Regions from separate parts of the Nocardioides pyridinolyticus genome, predicted to be linked through region 2. Evidence: predicted binding sites of a transcription regulator. Region 2 holds the regulator's gene; the other holds the start of a gene.

Region 1 (9,150 bases), on a different contig from region 2:
CCGCACGCTGCGCCGCCGGCGCCGCGCGCACCGGCTCGGCAGCGGGGACCCCGAGCTGGCCTGGGCCGAGCTGCGCGACACCGCGGTCGACCTCGGCATCCCCTGGCCCGAGGGCCGATCCCCGCGAGCGACCCGTCACCGGCTCGTCCAGCACCTCGGCACGTCGGTCGGGCCACAGACCGACGAGCGCCCCGCGCACGGCGCCGCGATCGCCCCGGAGGCCGTCGAGTCGCTCGACCGGATCGTGCACGAGCTCGAGCTCCAGCGCTACGCGCGCCCCGGCTCGGCCTCGACGGCCGACCACGACGCGGCACGCTCCGACACCCGCGCCCACACCCGCGCCGTGCTGGCCGCGCTCGCCGGCGGCGCCGCCGGCTCGGCCCGCCGGCGCGCCTCGTGGTGGCCGCGGTCGGTGCTCACGCTCCGTCGCCGCACCCGGCGTACCGCACCCACCACGGTGGAGACGCCGTACGGCGGGATCGTGGACCACGCGAGCTGATCGACCCCGTCAGGGGATCAGAAGCCGCCGCCCTCGCGGCGCCGGCGCCAGCGCTCGTCCATGCGCTCCATGAAGGAGTGGCCGGAGGTACGGCGCGAGCGGCGGGTCTTGCCGCTGCGGCCCCCCTCGATGACGGTGAAGCCGTGGCTGGGGTGGGCGGCGCGCGGGTCGGCCGCGGCGGCCTGCTGGCCGCGGAGCGCGGTGACCGCGACGGTCGCGGAGCCCAGCATGATCACGAAGCCCACCACGCCGACGATCGGAAGCTGGGCGACGGCACCGGTCATCAGGACCACGATGCCGACGGCGAAGCAGGCGCCCGCGATGATCGCCCGGCGACGGGCGGAGCGGCGGAAGGCCGTGCCGCGCAGCGTCGAGGCGAGCTTGGGGTCCTCCTCGACCAGGGCGCGCTCCATCTGCTCGAGCAGCCGGAGCTCTTCTTCCGAGAGTGGCACCGCACCTCCCCTGGGCGTCCGCCGATCGTGTCAACCGGGTTACAGCCAGTCTAGGCAGGGGGGCGGTCGTGACGGTAGGCGGGATCGGGAATTCGTGTCTGAACCGTGCCCGTTCCGCGCCGCGCCGAAACGGGGGCGGCGCCCTTCAGCGCGCGAGCAGGTGCAGCTGGGTCGCGAGCGGCCGGAACTCGGGCCGCTCGGCGACCGCGCGCTCCAGCTCCACCAGGGCCGCGGTGGCGCCGGGCTCGAGGTCCAGCAGCGACCCGGGCACCAGGTCGGCGAAGACCCGGACGCCGTGCACGGCGGCGACCTCGAAGCCGGCCTCGACGAGCAGCCGGCGTACCTCGTCCTCGGTGAACCGGTGGCCCGCGCGGCCGGCGCCGGCGGCCGGGTCGTCGAGCATCGCCCGCGCCTGGGCGAAGTGGCCGGCCATCGCGCGGGCGACGACGGCCGCGTGCCGCTGGGCGACGAGCAGGCTCAGCGTGCCGCCGGGACGGAGCACCTCGCGGATCGCGGCCAGTCCGGCGGCGGGGTCGTCGACGACCTCGAGCACGCCGTGGCACAGCACCGCGTCGACGCCGTCCGCGCCGGCGACCTCGCGCAGCGTGGACAGGTCGCCCTGCTGGCCGGTGACCGCCACGCCGACCTCGCGGGCGCGGCGGTCGAGCGCCGCGAGCGCGTCGGGGCTGGGGTCGACGACCGTGACGCGGTGGCCCTGCTCGGCGACGCGGACGGCGAACCCGCCGGTGCCGCCGCCGATGTCGAGCACGTCCGCGGCGCCGTCGAGGGCCGGCAGCAGGGCGTCCCAGACCACGGAGGTTCGGGCCGCGCTGCGGCGCTCGCTGGGGCGGTCGCTCGTCATGGCGACCACCCTAGGCCCCACCGGGTCAGCCGGCGCGCACCGCCAGCGCCCGGTCGGCGACGGCCTCGTGCGGCACCAGGCCGAGCGAGCGCTCCACGACCGCCAGGAACCGGTCGGCGTCCCGGACCAGGTCGTCGGCCTCGCGCTCGCTGACGGCCCGGGTCGACCCGGCCTCGGCCGCGGCTCGCTTGGACGCGCCGCCCGCGAAGAACTGCGCCCACTCGGTGAGCTCGGGAGCGACCTCGGCGAGCAGCACCCAGGCGTTCTTCTGCGGCCGGCGTCGGGCCGGCGTGGGCGTCGCCCGGGCGGCGAGCAGGGCGGCCGCGGCGCGCAGGGCGGCGACGTGGGCGCAGGCGTAGCGGGCCGGCACCTCGCGGGCCGCGATCGCCTCGCTCAGCGACTCGGCCGCGCGGGCGAGGTAGGCGTGGGTGGTGGCGGGCAGGGCGTACGGGTTCATCGATGACCTCTCCCTCGACCCCGGACCGGAGACCCCTGCCTGCGCCCCTCCCGAGAGGGACCCGGCGGGGACGGGGGTCGAGGTCGTCCCCGCCAGGCGCGTTGTTCGAACAGGTGTTCGAACGCGGGATCACGGTACACCCGGCCCCGGACAGTCCGTCAAGGGCCGCGCGGAGGGGTGACGTCAGCGGTGCGTGAGGTCGGCCGGCTCGCTGCAGAAGGCGCGGGTGTCCCGGTGCCAGAGCGCGGCCAGGGCGGCGACGTCCACGACGACGGAGACCGCCGCGACGACGAGGAAGAGCGTGGGCGGGGAGGTCTGGAGCACGGCGAGCGTCGCGAGGGCGAGCACGACCGCGTTCAGGCTGAGCAGGATCCGGGCCCACTCGTAGCCCTGCCGGAAGAACGCGAGCACGACGAAGGTCAGCATCGCGACGACGAAGAACATCGTCACCGCGACGGGAACGAACGCGGGCGGCGTCACCGAGCCGACGTCCACGCGGTCCGCGGCCCAGTCGTCGACGAGCTCGCCCTTGAAGACGATCGTGAACAGCGTGGCCAGGCCGGCCAGCCCGATCGCGGCGGCGCTCAGCCAGATCGCTCCGGTCACCACCACCGACCGCTGCTGGCCCATCCGCGCTGCTCCTCTCCCCGACTGCGTGCCCGTCACACCCTAGGGTGCGACGCATGACCACCGAGCATCCGTCGATCAAACGGTTCCGTGACGAGCACGACAGTCGGGGTGGCACCGGCGAGATCGTGGTGCTTCCCGACTCCGTGCACACCGCCGCCCTCGCCGCGGAGGCGCTGGGCTGCGAGGTCGGGGCGATCGCCAACAGCCTGCTCTTCGACGCCGACGGCTCCCCCGTCCTGATCCTGACCTCCGGCGCCCACCGGGTCGACACCGCCAAGGTGGCCGCGGAGCTCGGCGTCGCGAAGCTGAAGCGGGCCACACCGGAGTTCGTGCGCGAGCACACCGGCCAGGTCATCGGCGGCGTCTCGCCGATCGCCCACCCGGCACCGGTGCCGACGTACCTCGACCCGTGGTTGCGGAGGCACGGCGTGGTGTGGGCCGCGGCGGGGCACCCTTCCGCGGTGTACTCGACGACGTACGACGAGCTGGCGGCCATGACGGGCGCGACCGAGCTGGACGTCGAGTGATGGAGATCTGGCTCAACCCCGCCTGCTCCAAGTGCCGCACGGCGGTGTCGGAGCTCGACGCCGCGGGCGTGGAGTACACCGTCCGCCGCTACCTCGACGACCCGCCGACGGCGGCCGAGCTGGGCGAGGTCGTCGCCCGCCTCGGGCTGGAGCCCTGGGACGTCGCGCGGGCCAAGGAGGCCAAGGAGGCGGGCATCGACCTGCCGAGGGACGCCGCCCACCGCGAGGACTGGCTGGCCGCGCTCGCCGCGCACCCGCGGGCCCTCCAGCGCCCGATCATCACCGCCGCCGACGGCACCACCGTCGTGGGCCGCGACGGGGACTCGCTGCGGCGCGTGCTGGATGCCGAGGCCTGAGCTCCTCGCCCTCCTGACCGAGCTGTACGCCGGTCGCCCGGTCGTGCTCGGACCGGGACCGGTCGGGGCCTGGACGTCCTGGGTCGAGCGGCTGGACCGGCTCGGCTGCCGGACCCTGGTCCTCGACCTCCCGGCACCGCCGACGGTGCTCGCCACCGACGTGCTGCGCACCCACGACCGGCTGCTGCGGGCCCTGTCCCCGGAGGCGGTCGCCGCCGTCGAGGCGCATGACCCCGGGGGCCGCGGGATCTTCCGGACCACACCGTTCGTGACCAGTGACGAGCCCGTGCTGGGCCGGCCGGTCACCGGCGGCCGGCCGAGCGCGTTCCTGGCGCTGGAGGACAAGGTGCTCGCCGACGCCGTGTGGGCGGCCGCCGGGGTGCCGGCGGCGCCGAGCCGGGTCGTGCCCGTCTCCCCGCGGGCCCTCGCCGAGGCGACCGAGGAGGTCCGCGGCCCGCTGGGCGCGGTGTGGGCCGGCGGCGGCCTCACCGGCGGCGGCGACTACGTCCGGTGGGTCCACGACCGCGACGACGAGACCCGCGCCCGGGCGTTCTTCGCGCCACGCAGCGAGCGCGTCCGGGTGATGCCGTTCCTCGACGGCGTGCCCTGCTCGATCCACGGGTTCGCGCTCGCCGACGGGACCGCGGTGCTGCGCCCGGTCGAGATCGCGGTGCTGCGCGACCGGACCGCGCGGACGTTCGTCTACGGCGGCCTGGCCAGCACCTGGGACCCGCCCGCGGCCGACCGGGAGCACCTGCGCGACGTGGCGCGCCGGGTCGGCGAGCACCTCCGTGCCGCGCACGGCTACCGCGGCGCGTTCGGCGTCGACGGCGTGCTGACCGCCGACGGGTTCCTGCCCACCGAGCTCAACTCCCGCCTGTCGGCCGGAGCGACCCTGCTGACCCGCGTCGCCGCGGACTTCTTCCAGCTGCTCCAGGCCAACCTGCTCGCCGGGGTCGACACCGGCGCCACCGTCGCGGACGTCGAGGAGCTCGTGCCCGCCATGGACGCGGCCCGCCGGGCCGAGGTGGTGGGCGCCAAGCCCGTCCACCTGCCGCCGGGCAGCCGCCTGGCGGCGTACCTCGCCGCGCGCGAGCCGCACCTCGAGGCGGCGCCCGAGCTGCGTCGCTAGGGTCACTAGGGTTCCCCCGTGCGCATCGTGGTGGTCGGAGGTGGCTTCGGCGGGCTCGCGTCCGCCGCCCGGCTGGCCAAGCTCGGCCACGAGGTGACCCTCGTCGAGCGCGGGACGACGCTGGGCGGCGCGCTCTCCTCGGTCAGCCGGGACGGCTTCACGTGGGACGCCGGCCCGAGCCACACGCTGCTGCCCGCCGTGGTGCGGGACCTGTTCCGCAAGTCCGGTCGCCCGCTCGAGCGCGAGCTGGAGCTGGTGCCGCTCGACATCGTCCGGGAGCACCGGTTCGAGGACGGCTCGTCGGTGCGGATCCCCGTCGGGCGGGCCGCGCAGCTCGCGGCGTTCGACGAGCTCGGCCCGGGCCTGGGCCAGCGGTGGGTCGACCACGTCGCGTCGTACGCCGACACCTGGGACGTGCTGCGCCGGACCTACCTCGAGAACCCGTGGGACCCGGCCGCACCGTCGCCGCTGCTCGACGGCCGCGAGATGCTGCACAAGCGGCTGAGGAAGGCCTTCAAGGACGAGCGGCTGCGGCTCGTCGCCGGCCACCCGCACGTCGCCCAGGGCCACGACCTGCGCAACGTGCCGGCGTGGATGGGCACGACGTCCTACGTCGAGCAGCGGTTCGGCGCGTGGACCGTCGCGGGCGGGATGGCCCGTCTGGGCGAGGTGCTCGCGGCCCGGCTGACCACCCGCGGCGTCACCGTGCTGACCGGCACCGAGGCGCGCGACCTGGTCGTGCGCGAGGGCCGGGTGGCGGCGGTCCGCACGACGACCGGGGACGTCGACGCCGACGCCGTCGTGTGCGCGATCGACCCGCGGCGGCTGCCCGCCCTGGCGGCGTACGTCGAGCGCACGATGCCGGCGATCCCGCCGGTCGTCGTGCACGTCGGCCTGGAGGGCGAGCCGCCGGACCTGCCGCACGAGCTGGTGCTGCACGGCGACCCGATGCTGGTCGTGCGCAAGCACGGCCAGACCCTCACCGTGCACGGCCGCGGCAAGCTGTCCGAGGACCTGCTGCGCGCGCTCGCCCGGCACCGGATCGACGTCCGCGAGCAGGTCGTCGCGCGCGTGGACGCCGGCCCGCGGGAGCAGGTCGAGCAGTGGGGCGGGTCGCCGATGGGAGTGCTGTGGCAGGGCCGCGCGACCGTCCGGCAGCGGCTCGGGCCGCGCACGCCCGTCTCCGGGGTGTACGCCGCCGGCGCGCACGCGACGCCGGGAGCGGGGCTGCCGTTCGTGGGGCTGTCGGCCGCGCTGGTCGCGGCCGAGATCGGGTCTCCCTAGACCTGGGACAGCCTCAGACGGCCATGTTGAGCGCGGCGAAGATCTCGCGCGTCGCCTTGGAGCGGTTCAGCGTGTAGAAGTGCAGGCCGGGCGCTCCCCCGGCCAGCAGCTCGTCGCAGAGCTCGGCGGCGATCCGGATGCCCTCGGCGCGCAGCGCGACCGGGTCGTCCTCGTGGACGCGGACCCGCTCGACGACCTCGGCCGGGATCTCGCGGCCGGACAGCTCGGCCATCCGGGAGACCTGGCGCAGGTTGAGGATCGGCATGATGCCCGGCAGGACCGGGATCTCGACGCCCGCGGCGCGCGCCCGCTCGACGAGCGCGAAGTAGTCGCTCGCACGGAAGAACATGTCCGTGATCGCGAACTCGGCGCCGGCCCGCTGCTTGCCCAGCAGGACCCGCACGTCGTCGTCGAGCGTCGCGCACTCGCGGTGGCCTTCCGGGAACGCCGCGACCCCCACGCTGAACTCCCCGGTCTCGCGGGCCAGGGCGACGAGCTCGTCGGCGTAGGTGAAGCCGCCCTCGGTGGCGGTCCACGGGGTGCCCGGCCCACCCGGGGGGTCCCCGCGCAGCGCGAGGACGTTGTGGACCCCGGCGGCGGCGTACGCCGCGAGGACGCCCTGGAGCTCCTCGCGGGTGTGCCCGACGCAGGTGAGGTGGCCCATCGGGGTCAACGACGTCTCGGCCGCGATCCGGCCGGTGATCGCGACCGTGGTGTCGCGGGTGGTGCCGCCGGCGCCGTACGTCACGGACACGAACGTCGGCCGGTAGGGCTCCAGCTCGCGGATCGCCTGCCAGAGCTGGGCCTCGCCGGCCTCGTCCTTGGGTGGGAAGAACTCGAAGGAGAACGAGCGCTCGCCGTGGCGGATCAGGTCGCCGATCCGCCGGGTCTGCTCGTGCACCATGCGCAACAGTCTAGGTCGGGGGCCGACGCCGGCCGGGCGGTGTCCACTGACTAGTCTCGACCGCGTGGCGAGCCCTGTGTCGAACGAGGTGGACTGGGACAGCGCGTCCTTCCGCGCCCGCGTCCAGGCCTCGCTCGACGGGTTCGTCGACGAGCAGGCGGCCGGTCTCGCGGCGCTCGGCGACGACGCCGCCCGGCTGGTGCGCGCGGCGCACGCCGCGGTCTCCGGCGGCAAGCGGTTCCGGGCGGCGTTCTGCTACTGGGGGCACCGCGCGGTCGCGCCCGAGCCGGCCGACGAGGACGCGCTCGTGCGGGCCTGCGCCTCGCTGGAGCTGCTGCACGCGAGCGCGCTCGTGCACGACGACTTCATGGACGCCTCCGACACCCGGCGCGGCCGCCCGGCGACCCACCGGCAGTTCGAGGGCGAGCACCGCGGCGCGGGCTGGCGCGGTGACCCGGAGCAGTACGGCGCCGCGGCGGCCATCCTCCTCGGCGACCTGCTGCTGAGCTGGTCCGACGAGCTGCTGCGGCGCTGCGGGCTGCCGATCACCCAGGTCGCGCCCGCGCTCGAGCTCTTCGACAAGTGCCGCTCGGAGGTCATCGCGGGGCAGTTCCTCGACGTGTCCGTGCAGGCCCGCGGCCGCGCCGACGTCGACGCCGCGATGACCGTGCTGCGCTACAAGTCGGCCAAGTACTCCATCGAGCGGCCCCTCCACATCGGCGCCGCTCTCGCCGGCGCCTCGACCGCGACCCTGGAGGAGCTCTCCCGCTTCGGGCTGCCGCTCGGGGAGGCGTTCCAGCTGCGCGACGACCTGCTCGGCGTGTTCGGCGACCCGGACACCACGGGCAAGCCGGCCGGCGACGACCTGATCGAGGGCAAGCGCACCGTGCTGGTCGCGCTCGCCCTCGACGCGGCCGCGCCCGCCGACGCCGCCCGCCTCGACGCCGCGCTCGGCACGCCGCTCGCCCCCGACCAGGTCGAGGACCTCCGCGCGATCATCGACGCCTCCGGCGCCCATGCGCAGGTCGAGCAGGTCATCGAGCAGCTCGCGGCCCACGCGGTCGCCGCGCTCGACGAGGCCGCGATCGACGACCACGCCCGCGGCGTACTCCGGGGCCTGGCCGCCTCCGCCACCCAGCGCGCCGTCTGACCTGCTCGGCCTAGAAGCCCATGGCCTGGGCGCGGCGCTTGACCTCGGAGCCGCGGTTCTCGCGCAGGGCGTCGATCGCGCGACCGGGGTAGTCGTCGTCCTGGAACAGCCAGGCGATGCACTCGCGGTCGTCGTACCCCGCGTCGTGGAGCACGGTGAGCAGGCCCGGCAGGCCCTTGACCACCAGGCCGTCCTGGAGGAAGTCGGCCGGGACCTGCTGCCCCGCGCCCGGCGTGGGGACGGCGGCGGCCAGCTCGTGGTCGCGGATCATCGTGCGCACCTTGGCGACGGTGACGCCGAGGACCTCCGCGACGGCCGCCCAGTCCAGCCACGTGGGGACGAGGGTGGCGAGGTCGGCTTCGGAGAGGGGCTGCTGACTCATGCCACCAGTGTCCCACCCACCCCTCGCGCCACGCCGGGGGTGCCTGAGCACGCTCCGGCCGCCCCGCGTCCGTACGATTGGGCCACCGGATCCTTCCCCATCCGGCCACAGGAGGGTCGCTGTGACGCCTGACCGGCGCTCGGAGCGGCACGCCCCGCAGGGTGGTGCCGACGGCTCCGGCGACCCCATGACCGGGCGGGTGCTGGACAACCGCTACCGCATCGGGCCGCGCATCGCCCGCGGCGGCATGGCCAGTGTCTACGAGGCCACCGACATCCGGCTCGACCGGACCGTCGCGGTCAAGATCATGCACCCGGGACTCGGCGACGACGACGAGTTCGCGGCCCGGTTCGTGCGCGAGGCGCGCTCGGCCGCCCGGCTCTCCCACCCCAACGTGGTCGCGGTCTACGACCAGGGCGACGACGACGGCGCGGTGTTCCTCTCGATGGAGCTCATCGACGGCATCACGTTGCGCGACGTGATCCGCAAGGAGTCGCCGATGCCTCCCGCCCGGG
Region 2 (9,150 bases):
CACTGCTGACGGTTCTGGCCGGGTCGGGCGAGCAGCGCGGCCGTGCGGGAGCGCTGGGCGCCGTCGAGGTCGCTCAGCTCGAGGCGGAGCTCGCGGCGCTCCATGGTGTCGAGCCCCGGACCGGTGCTGCCGCGGACGACGTCGGCCTGCGCCGGCACGGCGCTGTGCGCCATGACAGGGGCGAGGACGGCCACGGCGAGCAGGCCGACCAGGACGAGGAGGGAGCGACGCACCCGGCCATTAGAGCAGGGAGCGCCCGTCGAACCCCTGTCGAGGCGCCCCCACCCGGAAGAACGACGCCACCGTCGGAGCGACGTCGACGGTGCGCACGACCCGCGACGACACCGTCTGCTTGGGTACGGCGCGGTGGCCGCCGCCGATGAAGAACGGGATGGAGCGGGTGGCCGGGTGCCCGTGGTTGCCGGGGATCGGGTTCGCGGTCACCGGGTCGGGGTCGCTGAACCGCCAGCCGGCCTGGCAGAACACCACGACGTCGCCCGCCTCGGGCCCGAGCCGCAGCCAGTCGGTGCGCCGGTCCCAGGCGGCGAGCACGCCCTCGGTGCCGCGGGCGATCTCGCGCATCCGCGCGACCGCCTTCGTCCGCTGGCGCGCGGGACCGGTCCAGTAGAGGAGGTCGGCGCCGCCGTTGTCGGCGATCTGCACGTGGCCGGCGAGCAGCGGGTCGGCCTCGAGCGAGGCGGACAGGCTGATCACCCGGTCCGGCGTGGACCAGTCCATCGAGTGGTCGGCGAGCACGACGACGATCGCGTCGTCCCACTGGCCGCCGGCCTTCAGGGCGTCGATGAACCGCTGCACCTCGCGGTCGGTGTCGGCGAGCGCGCTCTGCCGCGCGACCTGGAGCGAGGTGCCGGTGAGGTCGGCGTGGCCCATCCGGTCGATGTCGCCGAAGTTCACGAACATCAGGTTGGGGTCGAACTCGTCGAGCATGGCCAGCGCCGCCTCGACCGTGAAGGCGTCGGGCGCGTGGCCGCTGACCGGGACGATCGGCGCCGGCTCCCAGCGGTGGGTCGCCCGGCCGCCGAACACGCCGTAGAGGTAGGACTTGCTCAGCACGGTGCCGGTGGTCAGGCCGTGTCGGTTGAGCCGCTCGATCACGGTGTCGCTGCGGATGTCGGAGGCGCGGTCCATGTCGCGCACCTCGCCCAGCTCGCGGTCGAAGATCGCGTTCGCCGGCACGCCGCTGCGGTCCGGGCGGACGCCGGTCATCATCATCACGTGGTTGGGGATGGTCTCCATCACCGGCATCGACGACGCCTGCGCGAAGCGCAGCCCGCCGTCGCGCAGCGCCGCGAGGTTGGGCGTCAGCACGCTGTCGATCTCGTCCGGGCGGCAGCCGTCGATCACGAGCACGTAGGCCCGCTTGCGGCTGCGCTGCGCGGCGTACGCCGGAGCGCCGGCGACGGTGGAGAAGACCAGCCCGGTGGCGCCGGCGGTGAGGAACGTGCGGCGGTCGGTCCGCCAGGACCGGCTCACACCGGCTCCTGGACCTGCTCGACCCGGCCGGTGCCGGTCTCGGTCGCGTAGGAGACCGACCAGGTGATCTCGGTGTCGCGGACCGCGCGGTCGCCGATGACGTACCAGTCCATCTGCGCGCGCTCCGGCGTCAGGTCGAGGACCGAGAAGCCGTGACTGTCGAAGTCGAGGTACTTGATGTGGCGGTTGTTCGCCTTGATCATCTCCTCCACCGCGACGCTCGTGGTCCGGGGCGGGTTGCCGGTGATGTCCTTGAGGTTGTTCGACGTGACCGACGAGCACACGAACTCGACGCCGGCGGACGCGCCGGCCGGATAGGTCGACGCGTCGTACGGGAGCTCGCAGGCCCACCCGGAGTGGATGTCGCCGGTGACGAACAGCGCGTCGGTGATCTGGTGGTCGCGGATGTGCTGGAACACCTCGCGCCGGTCGTCGGTGTAGCCGTCCCACTGGTCGACGTTGTAGGGCAGGCCGTCCTTGGGGAGGAGGCCGGTCACGTCGTTGATCGGGTCGAGGACCACGTCGGGGAGGGTGCCGAAGTCGACGGGAGCGATCATGACGGGGTTGCCGATGACCTTCCACTGCGCCCGGCCACGGGTCAGGGAGTCCTTGAGCCACCTCATCTGCTGGCGGCCGGTGATCGTGCGGCCCGGGTCGCTCACATCGCCGTCGGGCACCGGCGCCGGCTGGGGGGCGGGGCTGCTGACCTGGGCGTCGCGGTAGCTGCGCAGGTCGAGCATGCTGATCTCGGCGAGCCGGCCGAACCGCAGCCGCCGGAAGAGCCGGTCGCCGTCGCGCAGCCGCGCGGTGCCGTCCATGCGCACCGGCATCCACTCGTCGTACGCCCGGTGCGCCCGGGCCCGGCGCAGGCTGTAGGGGCCCTCGCCCTGGTCCGGGTTGTGGTTCTCGGCGCCGTCCTTGTACTGGTCGTTGGTGACCTCGTGGTCGTCCCACGTGATGATCCACGGGTACTTCGCGTGCAGCGCCTGGAGGTCCGGGTCGGCCTTGTACTGCGCGTGCCGCTGCCGGTAGTCGTCGAGCGACACCATCTCGCGGGCGGGCACGTGGCTGCGGATGTCCTCGTTGTCGAAGCCGTAGCCGTACCCGCCGGGGCCGTACTCGTAGAGGTAGTCGCCCAGGTGCAGGACCGCGTGCAGGTCGTCGCGCGCGGCCAGGCCGCGGTAGGCGCTGAACCAGCCGGCCTGGAGGTTCGCGCAGGAGACGACGCCGAAGCGCAGGTGGTCGGGCTCGGCGTGCACCGCGGGGGCGGTGCGGGTGCGCCCGACCGGGCTGGTCACGCCGGCGCAGCGGAAGCGGTAGTGGTACCACGTCGCCGGCGACAGCCCGGTCACGTCGACCTTGACGGTGTGGTCGCGCCGCGGGCCGGTCACGAACGTGCCGCGGCGGACGACGTCGCGGAACTCCGGGTCGCGCGCGACCTCCCACGTGACGTCGACCTTCGCCGTGATCGCGCTGACGCGGGTCCAGATGAGCACGGCGTCCGGCAGCGGGTCACCGGACGCGACGCCGTGGGCGAAGATCCGCCTGCGGGCGGCCGCGGCGAAGGACTCGGGCGTCGAGGGGACGGCGAGGACCGCGGTCCCGGCGGCAGTGGTGCCGAGGACGGTGCGGCGGCGTACGGGAAAAGGGGTCGTCACGCCTCACTCAACGACGACGGTCTCCTGGGGTTCTGCTCGTTCACGCGGTGTTCTTCTGCGCCGGAGGCGGTCGAGCGGGACCCGGCCCAACGGGACGCGGTCCAGTGCCTGGGCGATCACCCAGGCGGCGAGGATGACCAGCCAGCCGACGACCGCGTCGATCACCCAGTGGTTGCCGGTGCCGATGATGACGACGGTCGTGCCCACCGCGTAGACCCAGCCGAGCACGCGCACCCCGTGGCGGGTGGCGTAGAGCTGGAGGGCGAGCGCCACCCACAGCGCCCAGCCGGCGTGCAGGGAGGGGAACGCCGCCAGCTCGTTGGTCAGCCCGCCGAGTCCGCGCGGGGCGCTGGCGTCGGCTCCCCACCAGCCGTCGGCGGAGTGCAGGCTGAGCACGTCGACGTACCCGGTGATGAACCGCGGGGGAGCGGTCGGCATCGCGATGTAGCACAGCAGCCCGATGAAGGTGCCGATCACCAGCGCGCGACGGGCCGGTCCGTAGCGGTCGGCGCCGAGGCGCCAGAGCCAGACCAGGATCGCCAGCGTGACGACGTAGTGGAGGCTGGCGTACCAGTAGCTGGCGATCAGGCCGATCGGGGGGTGGTGCACGAAGATGTTGTTGAGTGGGATCTCCCAGTGGATGCCGAGTCCCTGCTCCAGATGGAGCAGCTCACGCGAGCGGCCCAGGGCCGGGCCCATGCTCGTGTCGGCGACCAAGCGGGCCAGGCTGTAGAGGATCCACAGCACGAGGATCAGGAGTGCCTCCAGGCCGGCGCGCGCCCATCCCGGGAGGGCCCGGGGCCGCACGGGGGCCGGCGCTGTGCTCACAGCACCAGCCTCGTTCATGCACCCTCCCCGAGGAATCCGGGAAGCACCCGGAATCGACACCAGGGTCTGCTCAGGTGTCTCCCCGATCGCACGGGAAAGGTCAGACCCGGCGCAGCACAGCCGTCACTTTACCGAGAATCGTGGCGTGCGTGCCGTCGATCGGATCGTAGGCAGGGTTGTGCGGCAGCAGCCACACATTTCCGTCCTTGCGCTGGAAGGTCTTGACCGTGGCCTCGTCGTCGAGGAGCGCGGCGACGATGTCGCCGTTGGACGCCGTCTGCTCGCGGCGGACCACGACGTAGTCACCGTCGCAGATCGCCGCGTCGATCATCGAGTCGCCGCGCACCTCGAGCAGGAACAGCTCGCCGTCGCCGACCAGCTGCTTGGGGAGGGGGAACACCTCGTCGTAGGTCTCCTCGGCGAGGATCGGGCCGCCGGCCGCGATCCGGCCCAGGAGGGGGACGTACTGCGCCGAGGGCCGGGCGTCGCCGATGCCGGTCTCGTCGACCGTGCTCTCCTCCGCGCTCGAGATCGCACGGCGGGCCGCCATCACCTCGGGCAGGAAGACCTCGAGGGCGCGGGGCCGGTTGGGGTCGCGCTTGAGGAAGCCCTTCTCCTCGAGCACCTTGAGCTGGTGGGCCACGCTCGAGGAGCTGGTCAGCCCGACCGCCTCGCCGATCTCGCGCATCGAGGGCGGGTAGCCGCGCTTCTCGATGCAGTCCTTGAGGTGCGCGAGGATCCGCTGCTGGCGCGGGGTGAGCCCCGTGGCGTCCGGGGGGCCGTCGGGGAGCTCCGAGACCTTCTTGCTCGTGGACTTCTGGGTGGCCATGGGGTGACGGTAGTCCTCCAGACCGCCCGGGTTCAAACATCTGTTCGAACGGCGTGTCGTGCGAACGCGTCGGGAGACGGTTCGAACAAATGTTCGTGTCGCTGCTTGCGTCGTTCGAACACCTGCTCTACCGTCGTACACACGTTCGAATCGAACACCTGATCGAGAGCCCGGTCCAGACCGGTCCCGCGGGACTGTCGGTGGCCGCCTCTAGAAAGGTCGCAGGACGAACGACCGGCCACCTACTTCCCCAGGAGCCCACGATGAGCACCACGATGACGATGTCGACCGTCAACCCCGGCTATGCGACCAACCACACCCCCGCCGTCCGGCTGACCCGCCGCGGACGACTGGTGGTCCTCGCGGCCGCCCTGATCGCGGTGCTCGCCGTCGGGTTCCTCCTCGCCTCCGGCTCCGTCGCGACCGACGAGCCGGGCACGCCCGAGCCCACTCGGGTGGTGCTGGTCGGTGCCGGAGACACCCTGTGGGGGATCGCCTCGGACCTGGCCGACGACGGCGACGTGCGCGCGATGATCGACCGGATCTCGAAGCTCAACGCGCTCGACTCCGGCATGGTCGTCGCCGGTCAGAAGCTGGTCGTCCCGGTCGACTGACGCCGGTGGTCGAAGGCCACCGCACAACTACAGACTTCGCCCGGCCGCCTCGACCCCGGCCGGGCGAAACCGGGGAAGACGAGGGGCGGGACTCTGCGCGAGTCCCGCCCCTCGCGGCGTCTCACGGGCCGCTAGTGGGAGGCGCGACGGCCACCGACCGGCCGCGGCTCGTCGCTGGGGCTGCTCGGCGCCTGGGTGATGCCGAGGCGGCGGGTCACCCGGGCCACGAGCATCAGCCCGACGAAGAGGCAGGCCACCGCGCCGGCGGAGGCCAGCGCCAGGAACCACCACGCCGCGTCGTTGCCGCTGCGCGCGGTCGAGCCGAAGTCGATGGCGGCGTACACGAGGTAGCCCCAGGCGACGACGCAGGCGGTGATGCCCAGCGCCAGGAGCAGCAGCGCGGGCTGGAACCGCTTCTTGCGGCGGGGTCCACGTCTCGACCCAGCGCGCTTGCCTCCCGTCGAACCCGCCACGGGGACCATTGTCCCCGATGGCTGGTCCGACGTCCGACGCACCCGCCGGCTACGCCGCGATCGTCAGCTCCTCGCGGAAGCGGGCGACCAGGCGCGACAGCAGCCGGGACACGTGCATCTGGCTGACCCCGATCTCCGCGCCGATCTCGGCCTGGGTGCAGCCACGGAAGAAGCGCATCTCGACGATCAGCCGCTCGCGACGCGAGAGCTTGTCGAGCAGCGGCGCCAGCATCGCGCGGGCCTCGGCCAGGTCGAAGCCGTGGTCGAGCTCGCCGAGCCGCTGGCCGGTGGTCTCGTCCCCCTCCTCGCCGACGGGCGCGTCGAGGGAGGCGGGAGCGAAGCAGCCCTGGGCGCCGAGCGCGTCGATGACCTGCTCGAGCTCCAGGCCGAGGTGCTCGGCGATCTCGCTGGGACGCGGCGCGCGGCCGAGGCTCTGGTAGAGCTCGGTCTCGCAGCCCGCGATCTTCTGTTGGGTCTCCTGGATCGACCGGGGCGGGCGCACGGTCCAGCCCAGGTCGCGGAAGTGGCGACGGATCTCGCCACGGATGGTGGGGACGGCGAAGCTGAGGAACTCGCCGCGATCGGGCCGGAAGCCCTTCACGGCCTTGACCAGTCCGACGTACGCCACCTGCTCGAGGTCGTCGTCGGCGATGCCGCGGTTCCGGAAGCGGCGGGACAGTTCCCGGGCGAGCGGCATGTTGACTCGGATGATCTCCTCCTCGATCCGGGCGCGCTCGCCCTCGGAGGCGGCGTGCTCGGCGAAGAGCTGGGCAGTGATCTCGGAACGACTCTCTGACATCGTGGACAACTGTCGAGCCTCCCTATCCGGTTGTGGGCGCCACTTCTTGACGCCCCCACTACCTTCCGTCGGTGGTGGAGAGACAAACCACCCACGGGGGTGAATTGCTGTGACGCAGTGCACCCCATGGAAAGCCTCTCGGGCCCGGTCCTCACGATCCCGCGGGTGCGCCCGTGGCGATGACCTACGTCGGCCGCAACCTCGAGACCGGCGCCGTCCGCCGGCTCACCTGGCACGCCTCCAGCCCGGCGAGCTGACGCCCCCCGACGTCCGCCGACACGCCCTCCGCGGGGGCCGCTCCTGGCTGCCGCCGGGCCTCTGACCTGCGCATTTCCGCTCGGCAGACGATCGGCTGGAGGAACTTCTCGGAGCTACTTGCATGCCGGGGGGTCCGGGCGTACGGTTACCCCTACATCTAGTAGTTACACGGATGTAGTTATCCACATCTAGTGCACAGCCTGGATCTGGAAGCACACAGCCGGACTGCTTGTTGTACACAACGAAACCCTCGATATCCACAGCCGCGAGCCCCCGAGAAGGGGCTTCCGAGGCATGTCCGGGCACCGGGGCCGTTGCCAGCACGACATGACCGAGGGAGGGAGGCCCGCGATGCACTGTCCGTACTGCCGGAACACCGACACCCGGGTGCTGGACTCCCGGGTCGCCGACGACGGCGGGTCGATCCGCCGCCGGCGTACCTGCTCGGCCTGCGAGCGTCGGTTCACCACCGTCGAGATGATGCAGCTGACGGTCCTGAAGCGCTCCGGCGCGACCGAGCCGTTCACCCGCGACAAGGCGATCTCCGGCGTCCGGAAGGCCTGCAAGGGCCGTCCGGTCACCGAGGACCAGCTGGCCTGCCTGGGCCAGGAGGTCGAGGACGCGCTCCGGCTCTCCGGTGCCGCCGAGATCCCGGCCCACGAGGTCGGCCTGGCCATCCTGGGCCCGCTGCGCCGGCTCGACGAGGTCGCCTACCTGCGGTTCGCGTCCGTCTACCGCGCCTTCGAGTCGGCCGACGACTTCGAGGAGGAGATCTCCCTCCTCCGCGCGGAGCGCGTCACCGCGACCGAGCCCGTTCCGACGGGCTGACCAGACCGCCCGGCGTGTGTAGTGGGGAAGCTGCACGCGCCGGGCGCACCACCTCTTCCCCCACGTACGAGGCCACTGTCGGTGGCAACAGCTTTGATCGAGCAACACCAACCTCGAGAGACGGGACACAGAGGGATGACCGAGACGGTGAGCGGCAAGGCCACGGCTCAGACCAAGCGGACGGGCGCCGGGCTGAAGATCCAGCGGGTCTTCAGCACCGAGGGGGTGCACCCGTACGACGAGATCACGTGGGAGCGCCGCGACGTCGTGCAGACCAACTGGAAGACCGGTGAGACGGTCTTCGAGCAGCGCGGCGTGGAGTACCCCGACTTCTGGTCGGTCAACGCCTCGACCATCGTCACCACGAAGTACTTCCGCGGCGCGGTCGGCAGCGACCAGCGCGAGTGGAGCCTCAAGCAGATCATCGACCGGGTCGTGAAGACCTACACCAAGGCGGGCGTCGAGCACGGCTACTTCGCGACCCCGGCCGACGCGGAGACCTTCGAGCACGAGCTCACCTGGCTGCTCGCGCACCAGTACTTCTCCTTCAACTCCCCGGTCTGGTTCAACGTCGGCACCCCGTCGCCGCAGCAGGTCTCGGCCTGCTTCATCCTCTCCGTCGACGACTCGATGGACTCGATCCTGAACTGGTACAAGGAGGAGGGCTTCATCTTCAAGGGCGGCTCCGGCGCCGGCCTGAACCTCTCCCGCATCCGCTCCTCCAAGGAGCTGCTCTCCTCGGGCGGCACCGCCAGCGGCCCGGTCTCCTTCATGCGCGGCGCCGACGCCTCGGCCGGCACCATCAAGTCCGGTGGCGCCACCCGCCGCGCCGCGAAGATGGTCGTGCTCGACGTCGACCACCCCGACATCGAGGAGTTCGTGGCGACCAAGGCGCGCGAGGAGGACAAGATCCGCGCGCTGCGCGACGCGGGCTTCGACATGGACCTCGGCGGGGCGGACATCACCTCGGTCCAGTACCAGAACGCCAACAACTCGGTCCGCGTCAGCGACGAGTTCATGCGCGCCGTCGAGGACGGCACCGACTTCGGTCTGCGCGCCCGCAAGACCGGCGAGGTCATCGAGCGCGTCGACGCCCGCGACCTGTTCCGCAAGATCGCCACCGCCGCGTGGGAGTGCGCCGACCCGGGCCTCCAGTACGACGACACGATCAACGACTGGCACACCAACCCCGAGACCGGGCGGATCACCGCGTCCAACCCGTGCTCGGAGTACATGTCGCTCGACAACTCCTCGTGCAACCTGGCGTCGCTGAACCTGCTCAAGTTCCTCAAGGACGACGACACCTTCGACGCCGAGCTGTTCGCCCAGGCCGTCGAGCTGATCATCACCGCGATGGACATCTCGATCT

The links. The regulator LexA, encoded in region 2, represses DNA repair genes until DNA is damaged. The targets are predictions, from matches to a motif close to TCGAACANNTGTTCGA.
Region 1: the regulator LexA is predicted to act here: its motif matches at 2,376-2,391, upstream of ACYQ0U_RS06355 (SAV_6107 family HEPN domain-containing protein).

The regions. Positions count from the first base shown of each region.
Region 1 covers NZ_BAAIFY010000005.1:95,830-104,979, forward strand. Annotated here, with positions in the region: gene ACYQ0U_RS06340 (transglutaminase TgpA family protein) at 1-499, shown strand, start outside; gene ACYQ0U_RS06345 (DUF3040 domain-containing protein) at 517-951, opposite strand; gene ACYQ0U_RS06350 (class I SAM-dependent methyltransferase) at 1,097-1,813, opposite strand; gene ACYQ0U_RS06355 (SAV_6107 family HEPN domain-containing protein) at 1,839-2,270, opposite strand; gene ACYQ0U_RS06360 (hypothetical protein) at 2,454-2,900, opposite strand; gene ACYQ0U_RS06365 (YbaK/EbsC family protein) at 2,954-3,427, shown strand; gene ACYQ0U_RS06370 (ArsC/Spx/MgsR family protein) at 3,427-3,783, shown strand; gene ACYQ0U_RS06375 (ATP-grasp domain-containing protein) at 3,770-4,915, shown strand; gene ACYQ0U_RS06380 (phytoene desaturase family protein) at 4,934-6,199, shown strand; gene metF (methylenetetrahydrofolate reductase [NAD(P)H]) at 6,213-7,103, opposite strand; gene ACYQ0U_RS06390 (polyprenyl synthetase family protein) at 7,168-8,253, shown strand; gene ACYQ0U_RS06395 (Rv2175c family DNA-binding protein) at 8,264-8,635, opposite strand; gene pknB (Stk1 family PASTA domain-containing Ser/Thr kinase) at 8,757-9,150, shown strand, end outside.
Region 2 covers NZ_BAAIFY010000015.1:54,842-63,991, forward strand. Annotated here, with positions in the region: gene ACYQ0U_RS14095 (MXAN_6640 family putative metalloprotease) at 1-233, opposite strand, end outside; gene ACYQ0U_RS14100 (alkaline phosphatase family protein) at 241-1,494, opposite strand; gene ACYQ0U_RS14105 (alkaline phosphatase D family protein) at 1,491-3,152, opposite strand; gene ACYQ0U_RS14110 (phosphatase PAP2 family protein) at 3,156-3,980, opposite strand; gene lexA (transcriptional repressor LexA) at 4,081-4,809, opposite strand; gene ACYQ0U_RS14120 (LysM peptidoglycan-binding domain-containing protein) at 5,073-5,423, shown strand; gene ACYQ0U_RS14125 (hypothetical protein) at 5,555-5,896, opposite strand; gene ACYQ0U_RS14130 (sigma-70 family RNA polymerase sigma factor) at 5,946-6,695, opposite strand; gene nrdR (transcriptional regulator NrdR) at 7,305-7,781, shown strand; gene ACYQ0U_RS14140 (vitamin B12-dependent ribonucleotide reductase) at 7,917-9,150, shown strand, end outside.